3 regions of the Streptomyces sp. NPDC004266 genome follow, and region 3 is predicted to be linked to each of the others. Evidence: riboswitches for the same ligand, from Rfam matches in the RefSeq annotation. Region 3 holds a riboswitch; each other region holds the start of a gene.

Region 1 (4,999 bases), on a different contig from region 3:
CCGGTGCCCATGATGAGGCGGGAGGAGAAATCCGTACCGCCGAGGGTGAACACGTCGTCGGACATTCCGGTCAGCCTCCCTGCACCGCGGTGAGGACCTCCACCCGGTCGCCCTCGCCGAGCAGCGTCGTGGCCCACTCGCCGCGCGGCACGACCGTCTCGTTGAGCGCCGCCGCGACGCCCGAGGGGGCCGTGGTCAGGGTCGCCACGAGGGCGTCCAGGGAGAGGGGACCGGAGAGCTCACGCGACTCTCCGTTCACGGACACGTTCATGCGGGCTGCTCCTGTCGTGCGGGGGAGAAACGTCGGGGGGTGAAGGGGCGTGCCTCGTCGGGGAGGGCGCCGGTGGTCAGCGCCTCGGCCATGGCGTCGCCGGTGACGGGGGTGAGCAGCACCCCGTTGCGGTAGTGGCCGGTGGCCAGGTGCAGACCGGGCAGGTCGGTGGGGCCGAGCAGCGGCGCGTTGTCGGGGGAGCCGGGGCGCAGTCCGGCCCGCGTCTCGGTGAGCGGCAGCTCGGTGATGCCCGGGACGAGCTCGTGGGCGTCGCGCAGCAGCTCGTACACCCCGCCCGCCGTCACCGTGGTGTCCCAGCCGAGCTCCTCGCTGGTGGCGCCGACGACGAGCTCGCCGTTCTCGCGGGGCACCAGGTAGACGTGGCTGCCGCGGACGACGGCGCGGACGGTGCGGGAGAGGAAGGGGGCGTACGCGGGCGGCACCCGCAGCCGGAGGACCTGGCCCTTGACGGGGCGGACCGGCGGCAGCACCTCGTCGGGCACGCCCGCGAACCGCCCGCTGAGGCTGCCCGCGGCGAGGACGACCTGGTCGGCCGTCAGCTCCTCGCCGTCGGCGAGCACGGCGCCGCGCGCCCGGTCCCGCACGACCGTGAGCCGCTCCGCGAGGGTCCGGTGGAAGACGACCCCGGCCCGCTCGCAGGCGCGCAGGAGCGCGGCGGCCAGGCGGCGCGGGTCGACCTGGTGGTCGCCGTCGACCCGCAGTCCGCCCCGGACGCCGGGTGCCAGCATGGATTCGAGCCGGCGGCACTCACGGCCGCTGAGCCATTCGGAGACGAGCCCGCAGCGGGTCTGCAGGGCGTGCAGTTCGCGCATGTGGGCCCGGTCGTCGGCGTCGAGGGCGACGGCGAGGGTGCCGCAGGCGCGGTAGCCGACGTCGTGGCCGGCGGCCTCCTCCAGTTCGGCGACGAAGCCGGGGTAGCGCGCGGCGGAGGCGAGGTTGAGCCCGAGCAGGGTCTCCTCGCCGTAGTGGAGTTCGGTGACGGCGGCGAGCATGCCGGCCGCGACGCGCGCGGCCCCGCCGCCCGGGTCCGGGTCGACGACGGCGGTGCGCAGTCCGCGCTGCGCGGCCCGCCAGGCCGTGACCAGGCCGATGACGCCGCCTCCGACCACGAGGACGTCGGAGACACGGACACGAGAAGAACGCATGGGCGTCCAGCCCCTCCCTTCGCCGGCATGACCCGGATCAGGTTCGTACGGTCGGAGGCCGTCCCAGCCTCCCTCTCAGCCCGGTGCGTCCGGGCTCCCGCGAGTGCTTTACGCCCGCCAGACTAGCCCGCGCCGCCGGGCGGGCCACAGACCCCTCCCTCACCCCTCCTTTCCTGACGATCCGTCAGATGCGTAAGGTGGTCGGGTGAGCGAGCAGAAGCAGGCCCAGCAGCACGTCGTGATCGTCGGCGCCGGAATGGCGGGCGTCCAGACCGCCGTCGCCCTGCGCGAGCAGGGCTTCACCGGCCCCGTGACCCTCATCGGGGCCGAACCCCACCAGCCCTACGACCGGCCGCCGCTCTCCAAGGCGATCCTCCTCGGCAAGGCCGAGGACTCCGCCTTCGAGATCGACTTCGAGGACCTCGGCATCGAGCTCCGGCTCGGCCTGGACGTCACCGGACTGCGCGCCGCCGACCACGAGATCGACACCGAGGCCGGACCCGTCGCGTACGACACCCTGGTCGTCGCCACCGGCGCCCACCCCGTCACCCTGCCCGGCACCGACGGCGTCCCCGGCGTCCACCTGCTGCGCACCCTCGACGACGCCGTGCGCCTCGGGCCCGTCCTGGAGCGCCGCCACTCCGTCGTGGTCGTCGGCGCCGGCTGGATCGGCGCCGAGTTCGCCACCGCCGCGCGCGAGGCGGGCTGCGCCGTCACCGTCGTCGAGGCCGCCGACCGCCCCCTCGCGGGAGCGCTGCCCGCCGAGGTCGCCGCCCCCATGGCCGAGTGGTACGGGGCGAGCGGCGCCGAACTCCTCACCCACGCGCGCGTGGACACCGTCGAGGCCGGTGAGCCCGGCCGCGTCGTCCTCGCCGACGGCCGCGAACTGCCCGCCGACGCCGTCGTCGTCGGCATCGGCGCCCGCCCCGCCACCGGCTGGCTCACCGGCTCCGGCATCGCCCTCGACCCGAGCGGCGCCGTCACCGCGGACGACCGGCTGCGCACCTCCCTGCCCGATGTGTACGCCGTCGGCGACTGCGCCTCCTTCCCCTCCGCCCGCTACGGGGAGCGGCTCCTCGTCCACCACTGGGACAACGCGCTCCAGGGGCCCCGCGCGGTCGCCGCGGCGATCACCGGCACCGCCGACGCGCCGTACGACCCGGTGCCGTACTTCTGGTCCGAGCAGTTCGGCCGCTTCGTCCAGTACGCGGGACACCACGCGGACGCCGACGAGCTGCTGTGGCGCGGCGACCCGGCCGACGAGGCCTGGTCCGTGCTCTGGCTGCGGGCCGGCGTGCCGGTGGCCCTCCTCGCGGTCGGCCGCCCGCGCGACCTGGCCCAGGGCCGCAGGCTGATCGAGGCCGCCGTGCCCGTCGACCCCGAGCGCGCGGCGGACCCGTCCGTCCCCCTGAAGGCGGCAGCCCGGTAGGGCCCGACTACCGGCTGTCAGTCCGGGATGGCAGGCTTGTCCTGTGACCGAGATTGACGTAAAGATCGATGCTCTCGTCCCCGCCTGGCTCAACCTGCCCGAGATCGCGGAGATGCTCGATGTCGAGGTGACGCGCGTGCGGCAGCTGGTCAAGGAGGGCCAGCTCATCGCCGTGCGCCGCGGACCGAACAACGCGCTGTACGTGCCCGCCGCCTTCATCCAGGGCGACAAGGTCGTCAAGGGTCTGGTCGGGACCCTGACGCTGCTGCGGGACGACGGCTTCACCGACGAAGAGATGCTGGAGTGGCTCTTCACTCCGGACGAGAGCCTGCCGGGCACGCCCGCGCAGGCGCTCGGCGAGAACCGCGGCACGGAGGTGAAGCGCCGCGCCCAGGCGCTCGCCGTCTGACGCGTCCGCGCCGACGTACGCACGCACCGAAGACACCACCAGCGGGTGTCGCGGCGCCCGCCCCTCAGGGGCCGGGCGCCGCGGCATCGGCACGAGAACGGGGGGAACCCGCCCATGTCCACGCCTCGCGAGCGACTCGCCGACGCCCGGCTCTACCTGTGCACCGACGCCCGGAAGCGCCAGGGCGACCTGCCGGACTTCCTCGACGCCGTGCTCTCCTCCGGCGTGGACGTCGTGCAGCTCCGCGACAAGGGCATGGAGGCCGGTGAGGAGCTGGAGCACCTCGCCGTCTTCGCCGACGCCGCCCGCCGGCACGGCCGGCTCCTCGCGGTGAACGACCGGGCCGACGTCGCCCACGCCATCGGCTCCGACGTCCTCCACCTCGGCCAGGGCGACCTGCCCGTCCCCGCGGCCCGCGCGATCCTCGGCGACGAGGTGCTGATCGGCCGCTCCTGCCACGCCGAGAGCGAGGTGGCCGCGGCCGCCGCCGAGCCGGGCGTGGACTACTTCTGCACCGGCCCCTGCTGGCCCACCCCCACCAAGCCCGGACGGTACGCGCCGGGGCTCGGCCTCGTGCGGTACGCGGCGGAGCTGGCCCAGGACCGGCCCTGGTTCGCCATCGGCGGCATCGACGAGACCAACCTCGACGAGGTCCTGGACGCGGGCGCCCGCCGGATCGTCGTCGTCCGCGCCATCACCGAGGCCGCCGACCCGGCCGCCGCGACGGCCGCCCTCGCCAAGCGCGTCCGCGAGCGCGCCGAAGCCTGAGCCGCACGCCCGCGGGGGCCCGGCGCGCCCGGCCCCGTCCGGCGGCCGTCCGACCTCCGTCCGACAGCTGTCCGAAAAGGTGTCCACCACTCGGACGGGGTGTACGCGGTTCCCTGGACCGCGTCTAACCTGCCGGTATGGCCCTTGGTACCGCTTCCGTCCGATCGGACCGTGCACGCACGGTCCGCGAGATCCTCGCTGCCGGTGACACGTCGTACTCCTTCGAGTTCTACGCGCCCCGCACCGAGAAGGGCGAGCAGGTCCTCTGGAACGCCATGCGCCGGGTCGAGGCGGTCGGCCCCAGCTTCGTCTCCGTGACCTACGGCGCCGGCGGCTCCACCCGCGGCGGCACCGTCAAGGCCACCCAGAAGATCGCCTCCGACACCACGCTCACCCCCGTCGCCCACCTGACGGCCGTCGACCACTCCGTCGCCGAGCTGCGGAACATCCTCGGCCAGTACGCCGACGCGGGCATCCGCAACATGCTCGCCGTCCGGGGCGACCCGCCGGGCGATCCGCTGGGCGAGTGGATCGAGCACCCGGAGGGCGTGAAGTACGCCGCCGAGCTCGTCCGGCTGATCAAGGAGTCGGGAGACTTCTGCGTCGGCGTCGCCGCCTTCCCGGAGATGCACCCCCGGTCCACGGACTGGGACACGGACATCCGGCACTTCGTGGACAAGTGCCGTGCGGGCGCCGACTACGCGATCACCCAGATGTTCTTCGACCCGGAGAACTACCTGCGGCTGCGCGACAGCGTGGCGAAGGCGGGCTGCGAGACCCCGATCATCCCCGAGGTCATGCCCGTCGTGAACGTGAAGACGCTCGACCGGCTGCCCCAGCTGAGCAACGCCGTCTTCCCCGCGGACGTGAAAGAGCGCATCCTCGCCGTCAAGGACGATCCCGCCGCTGTACGCTCCATCGGTATCGAGTTCGCGACGGAGTTCTGCGCGCGTCTG
Region 2 (4,999 bases), on a different contig from region 3:
CGAATGGAGCCCCTGGTGGAGCGGCAGGAATATGCGCTGGGCACGGTCTGTGCCGCAATCCCCGTCACCGCGGGCTCCATGGCGGCCGCGGTGGCGATTTCCCTCCCTCTTCACCAGGAAGAACGGTTGCTCCCCGCAGTGGAACGACTACGCAAAGAGATCGGAAGGCTCTTCGGTTCCCTCGCGCTCTCTATCAGTATCTGAAAAATCACTCCTTGTGATCTGCTAGTGCTTACAGCACGATTGCGTCAAGAGGGCCATGGGGGATCATTCCTGGCCGTTTAGGTCACAGCTTTCAGCCCCTGTGTTCACACAACTGCTTCATCTACTGCGGGGTACACGATGCGAGAGTCGGTTCAGGCCGAGGTCCTGATGAGCTTCCTCGTCTCCGAGGAGCTCTCCTTCAAGATCCCGGTCGAACTCCGGTATGAGACCCGGGATCCCTACGCGGTGCGGATGACCTTCCACCTTCCCGGAGACGCCCCTGTGACCTGGGCGTTCGGGAGGGAACTGCTGCTCGACGGGATCAACCGGCCGAGCGGGGACGGCGACGTGCACATCGCCCCGACGGAGCCCGAGCGGCTCTCGGACGTCTCCATCCGACTCCAGGTGGGCGGCGATCGCGCGCTGTTCCGTGCCAGCGCGCCGCCGCTGGTCGCCTTCCTCGACCGAACGGACAAGCTGGTTCCGCTCGGCCAGGAACGGACCCTCGGCGACTTCGAGGACCACCTGGAGGCCGCACTGGGCCGGATCCTGGCCGAAGAGAACGCCGGCCCCGCCTGAGCCGGCCCCGCGCGAGCCGACCCCGCCTGATCCGGCCCGATCCCCCAGGACGGCGGTTCACTTGGCGCGGCGGCGCCGACCTCCCCGTACCACCGCCGGCTTCCCGCCCCCGGACGCCGGACGGTCGGCGGAGACCACCAGGGCCGCGAGCGCCGTGGTGACCGGAACGGACGCCACCAGACCGATCGAGCCGACCAGGGTCCGGACGATCTCCTCGGCGACCAGTTCGCTGTTGGCCACCGTGCCCATGCTGCTCTGGGCGATGGAGAAGAGCAGCAGCAGCGGCAGGGCGGCACCCGCGTACGCCAGCACCAGCGTGTTCACGACCGAGGCGATGTGGTCGCGGCCGATCCGGATCCCTGCCCGGTACAGGCCGCGCGGCCCCATGCCCGGATCTGCCTGGTGCAGCTCCCAGACCGCCGACGTCTGAGTGACCGTCACGTCGTCGAGCACGCCGAGCGAACCGATGATGATCCCGGCGAGCAGCAGGCCGGACATGTCGATCTCCGGGTACAGACCGTGGATCAGGCCGGTGTAGTCGTCGGTGTTGCCGCTGAGCGCCGTCCAGCCGATGAAGAGCGAGCCGAGCAGACCGATCAGCAGCAGCGAGATCAGCGTGCCGAGCACGGCGACCGAGGTGCGGGCCGAGAGCCCGTGGCACATGTAGAGCGCGATCAGCATGATCGCGCTCGATCCGACCACCGCGACGACCAGCGGGTTCGACCCCTCCAGGATCGCCGGCAGGATGAAGTAGGTGAGGATGAGGAAGCTCACGGCGAGTGCGACGAGCGCCATCACTCCCCTCATCCGGCCGACCACCACGACCGCGACGGCGAAGATGCCGGCGAGCAGCGCCAGCGGCACCTTGCGGTTCACGTCGGTCACCGAGTACTGCAGGTCGTGCGGGGCGTCGGGGGCGTACGCCACCACCACGCCCTGCCCCTCGTGCAGTTGGCGCGGCGCGTCCGGCTGCACGATCTCGACGAACCTGCGTCCCTTGTCCGGACCGCTGGTGACCTCGACCGTCGCCTTCTCGCACTGCCCCTGCCGGGCGTCGACGGCCTCGCGCCCCTCCGGCGTGGAGGTGTCGCCGGTCGGCGGGACCTGAGCGGCGTTCACGGTCTTGCAGTCGACGTGCTCGACGGAGACGACCTGGCCCTGCTGGGTCTGCCGGTCGAAGCCCACGCCGGTGCGCTCGTGCGCCGGGGTGCCGCCCGGCCACAGGACCGCGAGTCCGACGAGGACGGCGGTGGCGAAGGGGATCAGGATCGCGGCGATGACCTTGCGCAGATGCCGCGAGACCGGGGCGGCGGGTCCATGGCTGTGGCTGTGTCCGTGCCCTCCTCCGGATCCGTGACCGTGTCCGGATCCGGCTCCGTGTCCGTGTCCGGGGTCGTGGGCGTCGTGGTGTGGCTCGAGGGGCTGCTGGGGGGAAGTCACCGGCCGATCATCGCAAGAACGACGGGGGCCCACTGTTCAGCACGCCAGGGAGGGCGCTAGCGTGGTGGCACCTTTGCACACGCGGGAGCTCGGAGCACCGGGCTGAGAGGGCGCTGATCACCGTACGCGCGTACGGGAAGAGGCTGCGCCGACCGCCGAACCTGTTACCGGGTAATGCCGGCGTAGGGAGATCGGTCTCATGACCATTCAGGATGCACGCACGCCTGCCTCCGACCAGAACCAGGCCGACGGGCAGGAGCGCACGCCGGGCTGGCACAAGGGGTACGTCCAGGGATCGCGCCCCGACCTCCGGGTGCCCGTCCGCCAGGTGCACCTCACCAACGGCAAGGACGTCACGCTGTACGACACGTCCGGTCCGTACACCGACCCCGCCATCGACACCGATGTCCGGCGGGGCCTTCCGCCGCTGCGCGAGAACTGGATCATCGCGCGCGGCGACACCGAGGAGTACGCGGGCCGCCCGGTCCGCCCCGAGGACGACGGCATCAAGCACACCTCCCCGCGCGGCGGTGGGCTGAAGAACCTCGACGCCGTCTTCCCCGGCCGCCCCCGCCTGCCGCGCCGCGGCCGCGACGGCCAGGCGGTGACCCAGCTCGCGTACGCCCGCCGGGGCGAGATCACCCCGGAGATGGAGTACGTCGCGATCCGCGAGAACGTCTCCCCCGAGGTCGTGCGGGAGGAGATCGCCGCGGGCCGCGCCGTGCTGCCGGCGAACGTGAACCACCCGGAGATCGAGCCGATGATCATCGGCAAGCGGTTCCTGGTGAAGGTCAACGCCAACATCGGCAACTCCGCCGTCACCTCCTCCATCGAGGAGGAGGTGGAGAAGATGACCTGGGCGACCAAGTGGGGCGCCGACACGGTCATGGACCTGTCCACCGGCCGCAACATCCACACCACCCGCGAGTGGGTGCTGCGCAACTCCCCCGTGCCGATCGGCACCGTGCCGCTCTACCAGGCCCTGGAGAAGGTCGACGGCAGGGCCGAGGAGCTGACCTGGGAGATCTACAAGGACACGGTCATCGAGCAGGCCGAGCAGGGCGTCGACTACATGACGGTGCACGCCGGCGTGCTCCTGCCGTACGTGCCGCTCACCGCGCGCCGCAAGACCGGCATCGTCTCGCGCGGCGGCTCGATCATGGCCGCCTGGTGCCTCGCGCACCACAAGGAGAACTTCCTCTACACGAACTTCGAGGAGCTCTGCGAGATCCTGGCGGCGTACGACGTCACGTACTCGCTCGGCGACGGCCTGCGCCCCGGCTCGATCGCGGACGCCAACGACGAGGCGCAGTTCGCCGAGCTGAAGACCCTCGGCGAGCTCAACACGATCGCCAAGCGGCACAACGTGCAGACGATGATCGAGGGCCCCGGGCACGTCCCGATGCACAAGATCAAGGAGAACATCGACCTCCAGCAGGAGATCTGCGAGGAGGCGCCGTTCTACACGCTCGGCCCGCTGACCACCGACGTCGCGCCCGCGTACGACCACATCACCTCCGGCATCGGTGCCGCGATGATCGCCTGGTGGGGCACGGCGATGCTCTGCTACGTCACGCCCAAGGAGCACCTGGGCCTGCCGAACCGCGACGACGTGAAGACCGGCGTCATCACGTACAAGATCGCGGCGCACGCGGCGGACCTGGCCAAGGGTCACCCGGGCGCGCAGGAGTGGGACGACGCGCTCTCGGACGCGCGGTTCGAGTTCCGCTGGGAGGACCAGTTCAACCTGGCGCTCGACCCGGACACCGCGCGCGAGTTCCACGACGAGACGCTGCCGGCGGAGCCCGCGAAGACCGCGCACTTCTGCTCGATGTGCGGCCCGAAGTTCTGCTCGATGAAGATCTCCCAGGACATCCGGCGTGAGCACGGCGGTACGCAGCAGGAGATCGAGGCCGGCATGGCGGAGAAGTCGAAGGAGTTCGCGGCTTCGGGCAACCGGGTCTACCTGCCGCTGGCGGACTGACACCGGGCAGACCGACGAGCGCGCCGCTCCGGGAGGGGAAGGGGCCTCCCAGAGCAGCGCGTCGTCACCGGTCCGGGCCCTGTCGCCCGCCGGCCCGCTGGTCGCTCTGCCTGATGCCGCGTACCTGGAGGTGATCGCTAGGCTCCGCGTCATGAAGGTTCGGAAGGCGATCGTGTCTGGGCTGCTGGGTCTCACCGTCCTGGCGGGTTGTGGCGTGACTGGTGTCTGGGCCGTCTCCGGGGGGCTCTACGGCTGCACCTTCAGGGACGAGGAGCTGGCAGACGAGCTGGCGACGTTCGCCATCCTCGATGTCCGCCCGCCGGATGCACGGAAGTCGGGCGAGCGCTACTCGGATTGTGACGAGGACGACGGCTTCGCCGCCGCCGGTCAGCACTATGAGCACATGGGTGCCCGTGAGGATTTGCTCGCCTTCTACCGTGCCATGGCGGCGAAGGGCGGATGGCAGCCGGACCATGACAGGCGCGATGACGGCCTGTGTTTCTCCAAGCCGTACGGAACCGTCACCGCTTATCTGTCGGTGTGGTTCCCGAGCTCCTACGACATGGAGGGGGAGCCTCGGGCGAATGCCATGGAGTACGGCCTGGATGTGACTGCGAGCCACGATGGCTCGGCGTGGTGCTGACGGCCCGGCAGTGAGGAACGGCTGATCGGGCGGCCCCCGGCCCGCCGTTCCTCAGGGCGCCGCCGGGTCCGGCGCCGCCGGGTCCGGCGCCGCCGGATCCGGGGGCGCCGCGGCGGCGAGGGCGTCGCGGAGGAAGGGGAGGATGCCGC
Region 3 (4,999 bases):
GCGCGGCCGGCGCGCGGTCCGCTCCGGCGCCACGAGCCGCAGGGCGGTCTCCCGCCGCCGCACCGTCCAGGCGTGGACGCCCAGGATCGCGCCGACCGCCGCGAACTGGACGAGCGTGAGCACGGCCGCCGTCGGCAGGTCGAGCAGCCGGGCGGTCTGCCGGTAGATCTCGGCCTCCAGCGTGGAGTACGCGTCCCCGCCGAGGATCTGCACGACGCCGAAGGAGGTGAAGGTGAAGAGGAAGACCATCAGGGCGGCCGCCGCCACCGCCGGCACGAGCGCGGGCAGCGTCACCGTCCGCCAGGCCGTCCAGCGGGAGGCGCCGAGGACCCGGGCGGCCTCCTCCTGGCGCGGGTCGAGCTGCGACCAGAGGCCGCCGACGGTCCGGACGACGACCGCGTAGTTGAAGAAGACGTGCGCGAGGAGGATCGCCCACACGCTGGTGTCGAGCCGCAGCCCCCACAGCTCGTCGGTGAGCCCGCCCCGGCCGACGAGCGCCAGGAACGCCGTGCCGACGAGGACGGTCGGCAGCACGAACGGCACCGTGACGACGGCCCGCAGCACGCTCTTGCCGGGGAAGTCGAAGCGGGCGAAGACGTACGCCCCGGGCAGCGCCACCAGGAGGGTGAGCCCGGTGGAGGCGAGCGCCTGCCAGACGGTGAAGCCGAGCACGTCGAGGATGTCCGGCCGGCTCAGCGTCTCGCCGATCCGGCCGAACCGCCAGGCGCCGTCGGGGCGGAGTCCCCGGTCCACGATGGACACGACGGGCCAGGCGAAGAAGACCCCGAAGAACGCGACGGGCAGGGCCATCAGCCCCAGCCTCGTCGCGCTCCCCCGGAGGTCGCGGGTCACTTCAGGACGAGCGACGACCACTGCTGGATCCACGGGTCACGCTTCTCGGCGATCTTCTCGGGCGCCATGGTCTCCGGCTTCTCGATCACCACGCCGTGCTTGGTGAACAGCTCCGGCAGGGCCGCGTCCTTCGCCACCGGGTTGACGAACATCTGGAGCGGCATGTCCTCCTGGAACTTCTTGGAGATCAGGAAGTCGATCAGCGCCTTGCCGCCCTCGGGGTTCTTCGCGCCGTTCAGCAGGCCGGCGAACTCGGTCTGCCGGAAGCAGGTGCCGGTGGAGACGCCGGTGGGCGCCACCTTCGGCTGCGGCTCGCCGTACAGCACCTCGACCGGGGGGCTGGAGGCGTACGACACGACCAGCGGCCGGTCGCCCTTGGCCTGCTTGCCGCCGGCCGAGCCGGAGAACTCCTGGTTGTAGGCGAGCTCCCAGCTGTCGACGGTCTTCACGCCGTTGGCCTTGAGCTTCTTCCAGTAGTCCTGCCAGCCCTCGTCGCCGTACTTCGCGGCCGTGCCGAGGAGGAAGCCCAGGCCCGGGGAGGACCGCTCGGGGTTCTCCACCACCAGCAGGTCCTTGTACGCCGGCTTCGCGAGGTCGTCGAAGGTGACCGGCGGCGCCAGCTTCTTGTCCGCGAAGTACTTCTTGTCGTAGTTGACGCAGATGTCGCCGGAGTCGATCGGGGTGACCCGGTGCTCCTTGTCGAGCCGGTACGCGGCCGGGACCCGGTCCAGGCCCTTCGCCTCGTACGGGACGAAGATCCCGTTGTCGAGGGCGCGGGACAGCAGCGTGTTGTCGACGCCGAAGAAGACGTCGCCCTGCGGGGAGCCCTTGGTCAGGATCTCCTTGTTGACGGCCTCGCCCGCGTCGCCGCTCTTCAGCACCTTGACGGTGAAGCCGGTCTGCCGGGTGAAGTCCGCCAGCACCTCCTTGGAGGCGTTGAAGGAGTCGTGGCTCACCAGCGTCACCGTCTTCGGCGCGGGCTGGTCGGTCTTGCCGGCCGCGCCCCGCACGTCGTCGGTGCCGCACGCGGCCAGGCCGGTGACGCCGAGCGCCGCGACGATCGCGGCGGCAGCGGCCTTCTTGATGCTCACTGGTTTTCCTCCTGGGTGTGACCAGGAAGAGACGCGGCCCTGCCCACGTCCGGCGGACGCGGGCAGGGCGCAACAGCTTGAGTTACGACCGAACTTCCTACCCAGAATGACCTGGGCGAGGTTCAGAGGGTCTGCGGTCTACGGTTACCGCACTCTCAGCGCTGTGGCGCTCCCCTGTCGGAATATGGAGATGTGTTCGAGCTCAGACTACAAGGTCAGCGCTCGGCGGCCGCGAGCTGTCCACAGGCGCCGTCGATCTCCTGGCCGCGGGTGTCCCGCACGGTCACCGGCACGCCGTGGCGGGCGATCGCCTCGACGAAGGCCTTCTCGTCCTCCGGGCGGGACGCCGTCCACTTCGAACCGGGCGTCGGGTTCAGCGGGATCAGGTTGACGTGGACCCGCTTGCCCTTGAGCAGCCTGCCGAGCAGGTCGCCGCGCCAGGCCTGGTCGTTGATGTCCCGGATGAGGGCGTACTCGATGGAGATCCGGCGCCCGGACTTCTCCGCGTACTCCCAGGCCGCGTCGAGGACCTCGCGGACCTTCCAGCGGGTGTTGACCGGCACCAGGGTGTCGCGCAGCTCGTCGTCCGGGGCGTGCAGCGAGACCGCGAGACGGCACTTGAAGCCCTCGTCGGCGAAGCGCAGCATCGCGGGCACGAGGCCGACGGTGGAGACGGTGATGCCGCGCTGCGAGAGCCCGAGGCCGTCCGGCTCGGGGTCCGTCAGCCTGCGGATCGCCCCGACCACGCGCTTGTAGTTGGCGAGCGGCTCGCCCATGCCCATGAAGACGATGTTGGAGAGCCGCGCCGGTCCCCCGGGCACCTCCCCGTCCCGCAGGGACCGCATGCCGTCCACGATCTGGTGCACGATCTCGGCGGTCGACAGGTTCCGGTCGAGCCCCGCCTGCCCGGTCGCGCAGAACGGGCAGTTCATGCCGCAGCCGGCCTGCGAGGAGATGCACATGGTCACCCGGTCCGGGTAGCGCATGAGCACCGACTCCACGAGCGTGCCGTCGTGCAGCCGCCACAGGGTCTTGCGGGTGGTGTCGTCGTCGCACGAGATGTGCCGCACCACGGACATCAGGTCGGGCAGCAGCTCCCCGGCCAGCTTCTCCCGCGAGGCGGCCGGGATGTCGGTCCACTCGGCGGGGTCGTGCGCGTACCGCGCGAAGTAGTGCGTGGACAGCTGCTTGGCGCGGAAGGGCTTCTCGCCGATCGCGGCGACGGCCTCCTTCCGCTCGGCGGGCGAGAGGTCGGCCAGGTGCCGCGGCGGCTTCTTGGCTCCGCGGGGGGCGACGAAAGTGAGTTCTCCGGGCTTGGGCATGGTGGTACCAGTGTCGCAGACGTACGGGGAAGGGCCCGCCGTCGACCGGACGGCGGGCCCTTCCCCGTGAAATCGCCGATCAGGCCGTTCCGACGAACAGTGCCAGCAGCAGCCACACCACCGGCGCCGTCGGCAGCAGCGAGTCCAGCCGGTCCATGATGCCGCCGTGGCCCGGCAGCAGCGTGCCCATGTCCTTGATGCCCAGGTCGCGCTTGATCATGGACTCGCCGAGGTCGCCGAGCGTCGCGCTCGCCGCCACCGCCAGGCCGAGGATCAGACCCTGCCACCAGGCGCCCTCGTCGATCATGAACTCCATGCACAGCGCGCCCGCCGCCATCGCGAACGTCACCGCGCCGACCAGACCCTCCCGGGTCTTGCCGGGGCTGATCCGCGGGGCCAGCTTGTGCTTGCCGAAGCGCCAGCCGATCGCGTACGCCCCGGTGTCGCTGACCACGGTCAGGATCAGGAAGGTCAGCACCCGCTGCGCCCCGTCGTCCGCGGTCAGCAGCAGCGCCACGAAGGTCGCAAGGAACGGCACGTAGAACGCGGCGAAGACCCCCGCCGTGACGTCCTTCAGATAGCCCTCGGGCGGCTCCGTCATCCGCCAGACGAGCACCGCGAGCGCCGTCAGGGCCATCGCCACCCAGGCGCCCTCGGGGCCCCGGACGTAGCCGGCGACGACCATCGCCGCGCCGCCGACCGCGAGCGGGACCAGCGGAGCCTTGATCGCCTTGCGTTCCTGGAGGCGGGAGACGAGCTCCCACAGGCCGACGACCACGGCGACCGCTATCACCCCGACGAACGCCGGCTTCCAGATGAACAGCGACGCGATGATGACGGCACCGAGACCGACCCCGACCCCTATGGCCGCGCCCAGGTCGCGGCCCGCGCTCTTCTTCTGCCGTGGCTCCGGCGGCGGAGGCGGGGTGGGGCTGGACATGGGCTCCTGCGGGTGCTCGTGCGGCGTCTCGTCACGGAACAGGGGACCGCTCGGGTGAGCGGCCCCCCGGTCGTGACCGTCCTGGAATCCGCCGGCGGGAACGTCGGGCACGATGGGCATGGGCCGAGTCTGCGCCGCCTGATGCCGATCGTATGCGGGACCCGCCGGGGCGGGCCCCTGGTCGGGTCCCCCACGGCCGGAACCGGCCGGGGCCCCCCAGGAAGAGTCGTTCATCAGACCTCGAGCAGCTCGGCTTCCTTGTGCTTGAGCAGCTCGTCCACCTGCGCGACGTACTTCGCGGTGGTGTCGTCGAGCTCCTTCTCGGCGCGGCGGCCCTCGTCCTCGCCGACCTCGCCGTCCTTGACGAGCTTGTCGATGGTCTCCTTGGCCTTGCGGCGCACCGAGCGGATCGAGATCTTCGAGTCCTCGGCCTTGCCCTTGGCGACCTTGATGTACTCCCGGCGGCGCTCCTCGGTCAGCTCGGGGAACACCACCCGGATGATGTTGCCGTCGTTGCTCGGGTTGACCCCGAGGTCCGAGTCCCGGATGGCCTGCTCGATGTTGCGCAGGGCGCTCTTGTCGAACGGCGTCACCACGGCCATGCGCGGCTCCGGGACGGAGAAGGACGCCAGCTGGTTGATGGGGGTGATGGCACCGTAGTAGTCGGCCACGATCTTGTTGAACATCGCCGGGTGCGCACGGCCGGTGCGGATCGCGGCGAAGTCCTCCTTGGCGACCACGACGGCCTTCTCCATCTTCTCCTCGGCCTCGAGGAGGGTCTCTTCGATCACCAC

Evidence for each region. A riboswitch is a leader RNA that binds a small molecule or an ion and turns the genes downstream of it on or off. The one in region 3 is predicted to bind thiamine pyrophosphate.
Region 1: it holds a riboswitch for thiamine pyrophosphate, as region 3 does, so the genes downstream of both, thiO (glycine oxidase ThiO) here and ACFYUZ_RS24575 (thiamine ABC transporter substrate binding subunit) in region 3, are expected to answer to the same signal.
Region 2: it holds a riboswitch for thiamine pyrophosphate, as region 3 does, so the genes downstream of both, thiC (phosphomethylpyrimidine synthase ThiC) here and ACFYUZ_RS24575 (thiamine ABC transporter substrate binding subunit) in region 3, are expected to answer to the same signal.

The regions. Positions count from the first base shown of each region.
Region 1 is NZ_JBIAMM010000001.1:679,567-684,565, forward strand. It holds gene ACFYUZ_RS03035 (thiazole synthase) at 1-65, opposite strand, end outside; gene thiS (sulfur carrier protein ThiS) at 71-271, opposite strand; gene thiO (glycine oxidase ThiO) at 268-1,437, opposite strand; TPP riboswitch at 1,435-1,548, opposite strand; gene ACFYUZ_RS03050 (NAD(P)/FAD-dependent oxidoreductase) at 1,694-2,866, shown strand; gene ACFYUZ_RS03055 (Rv2175c family DNA-binding protein) at 2,910-3,275, shown strand; gene thiE (thiamine phosphate synthase) at 3,390-4,043, shown strand; gene metF (methylenetetrahydrofolate reductase [NAD(P)H]) at 4,181-4,999, shown strand, end outside.
Region 2 is NZ_JBIAMM010000002.1:475,461-480,459, forward strand. It holds gene ACFYUZ_RS06950 (IclR family transcriptional regulator) at 1-204, shown strand, start outside; gene ACFYUZ_RS06955 (SsgA family sporulation/cell division regulator) at 343-783, shown strand; gene ACFYUZ_RS06960 (YibE/F family protein) at 841-2,223, opposite strand; TPP riboswitch at 2,295-2,429, shown strand; gene thiC (phosphomethylpyrimidine synthase ThiC) at 2,423-4,207, shown strand; gene ACFYUZ_RS06970 (hypothetical protein) at 4,359-4,850, shown strand; gene ACFYUZ_RS06975 (hypothetical protein) at 4,902-4,999, opposite strand, start outside.
Region 3 is NZ_JBIAMM010000010.1:269,471-274,469, reverse strand. It holds gene ACFYUZ_RS24580 (ABC transporter permease) at 1-810, opposite strand, end outside; gene ACFYUZ_RS24575 (thiamine ABC transporter substrate binding subunit) at 849-1,943, opposite strand; TPP riboswitch at 2,020-2,129, opposite strand; gene rlmN (23S rRNA (adenine(2503)-C(2))-methyltransferase RlmN) at 2,159-3,265, opposite strand; gene ACFYUZ_RS24565 (phosphatidate cytidylyltransferase) at 3,345-4,439, opposite strand; gene frr (ribosome recycling factor) at 4,439-4,996, opposite strand.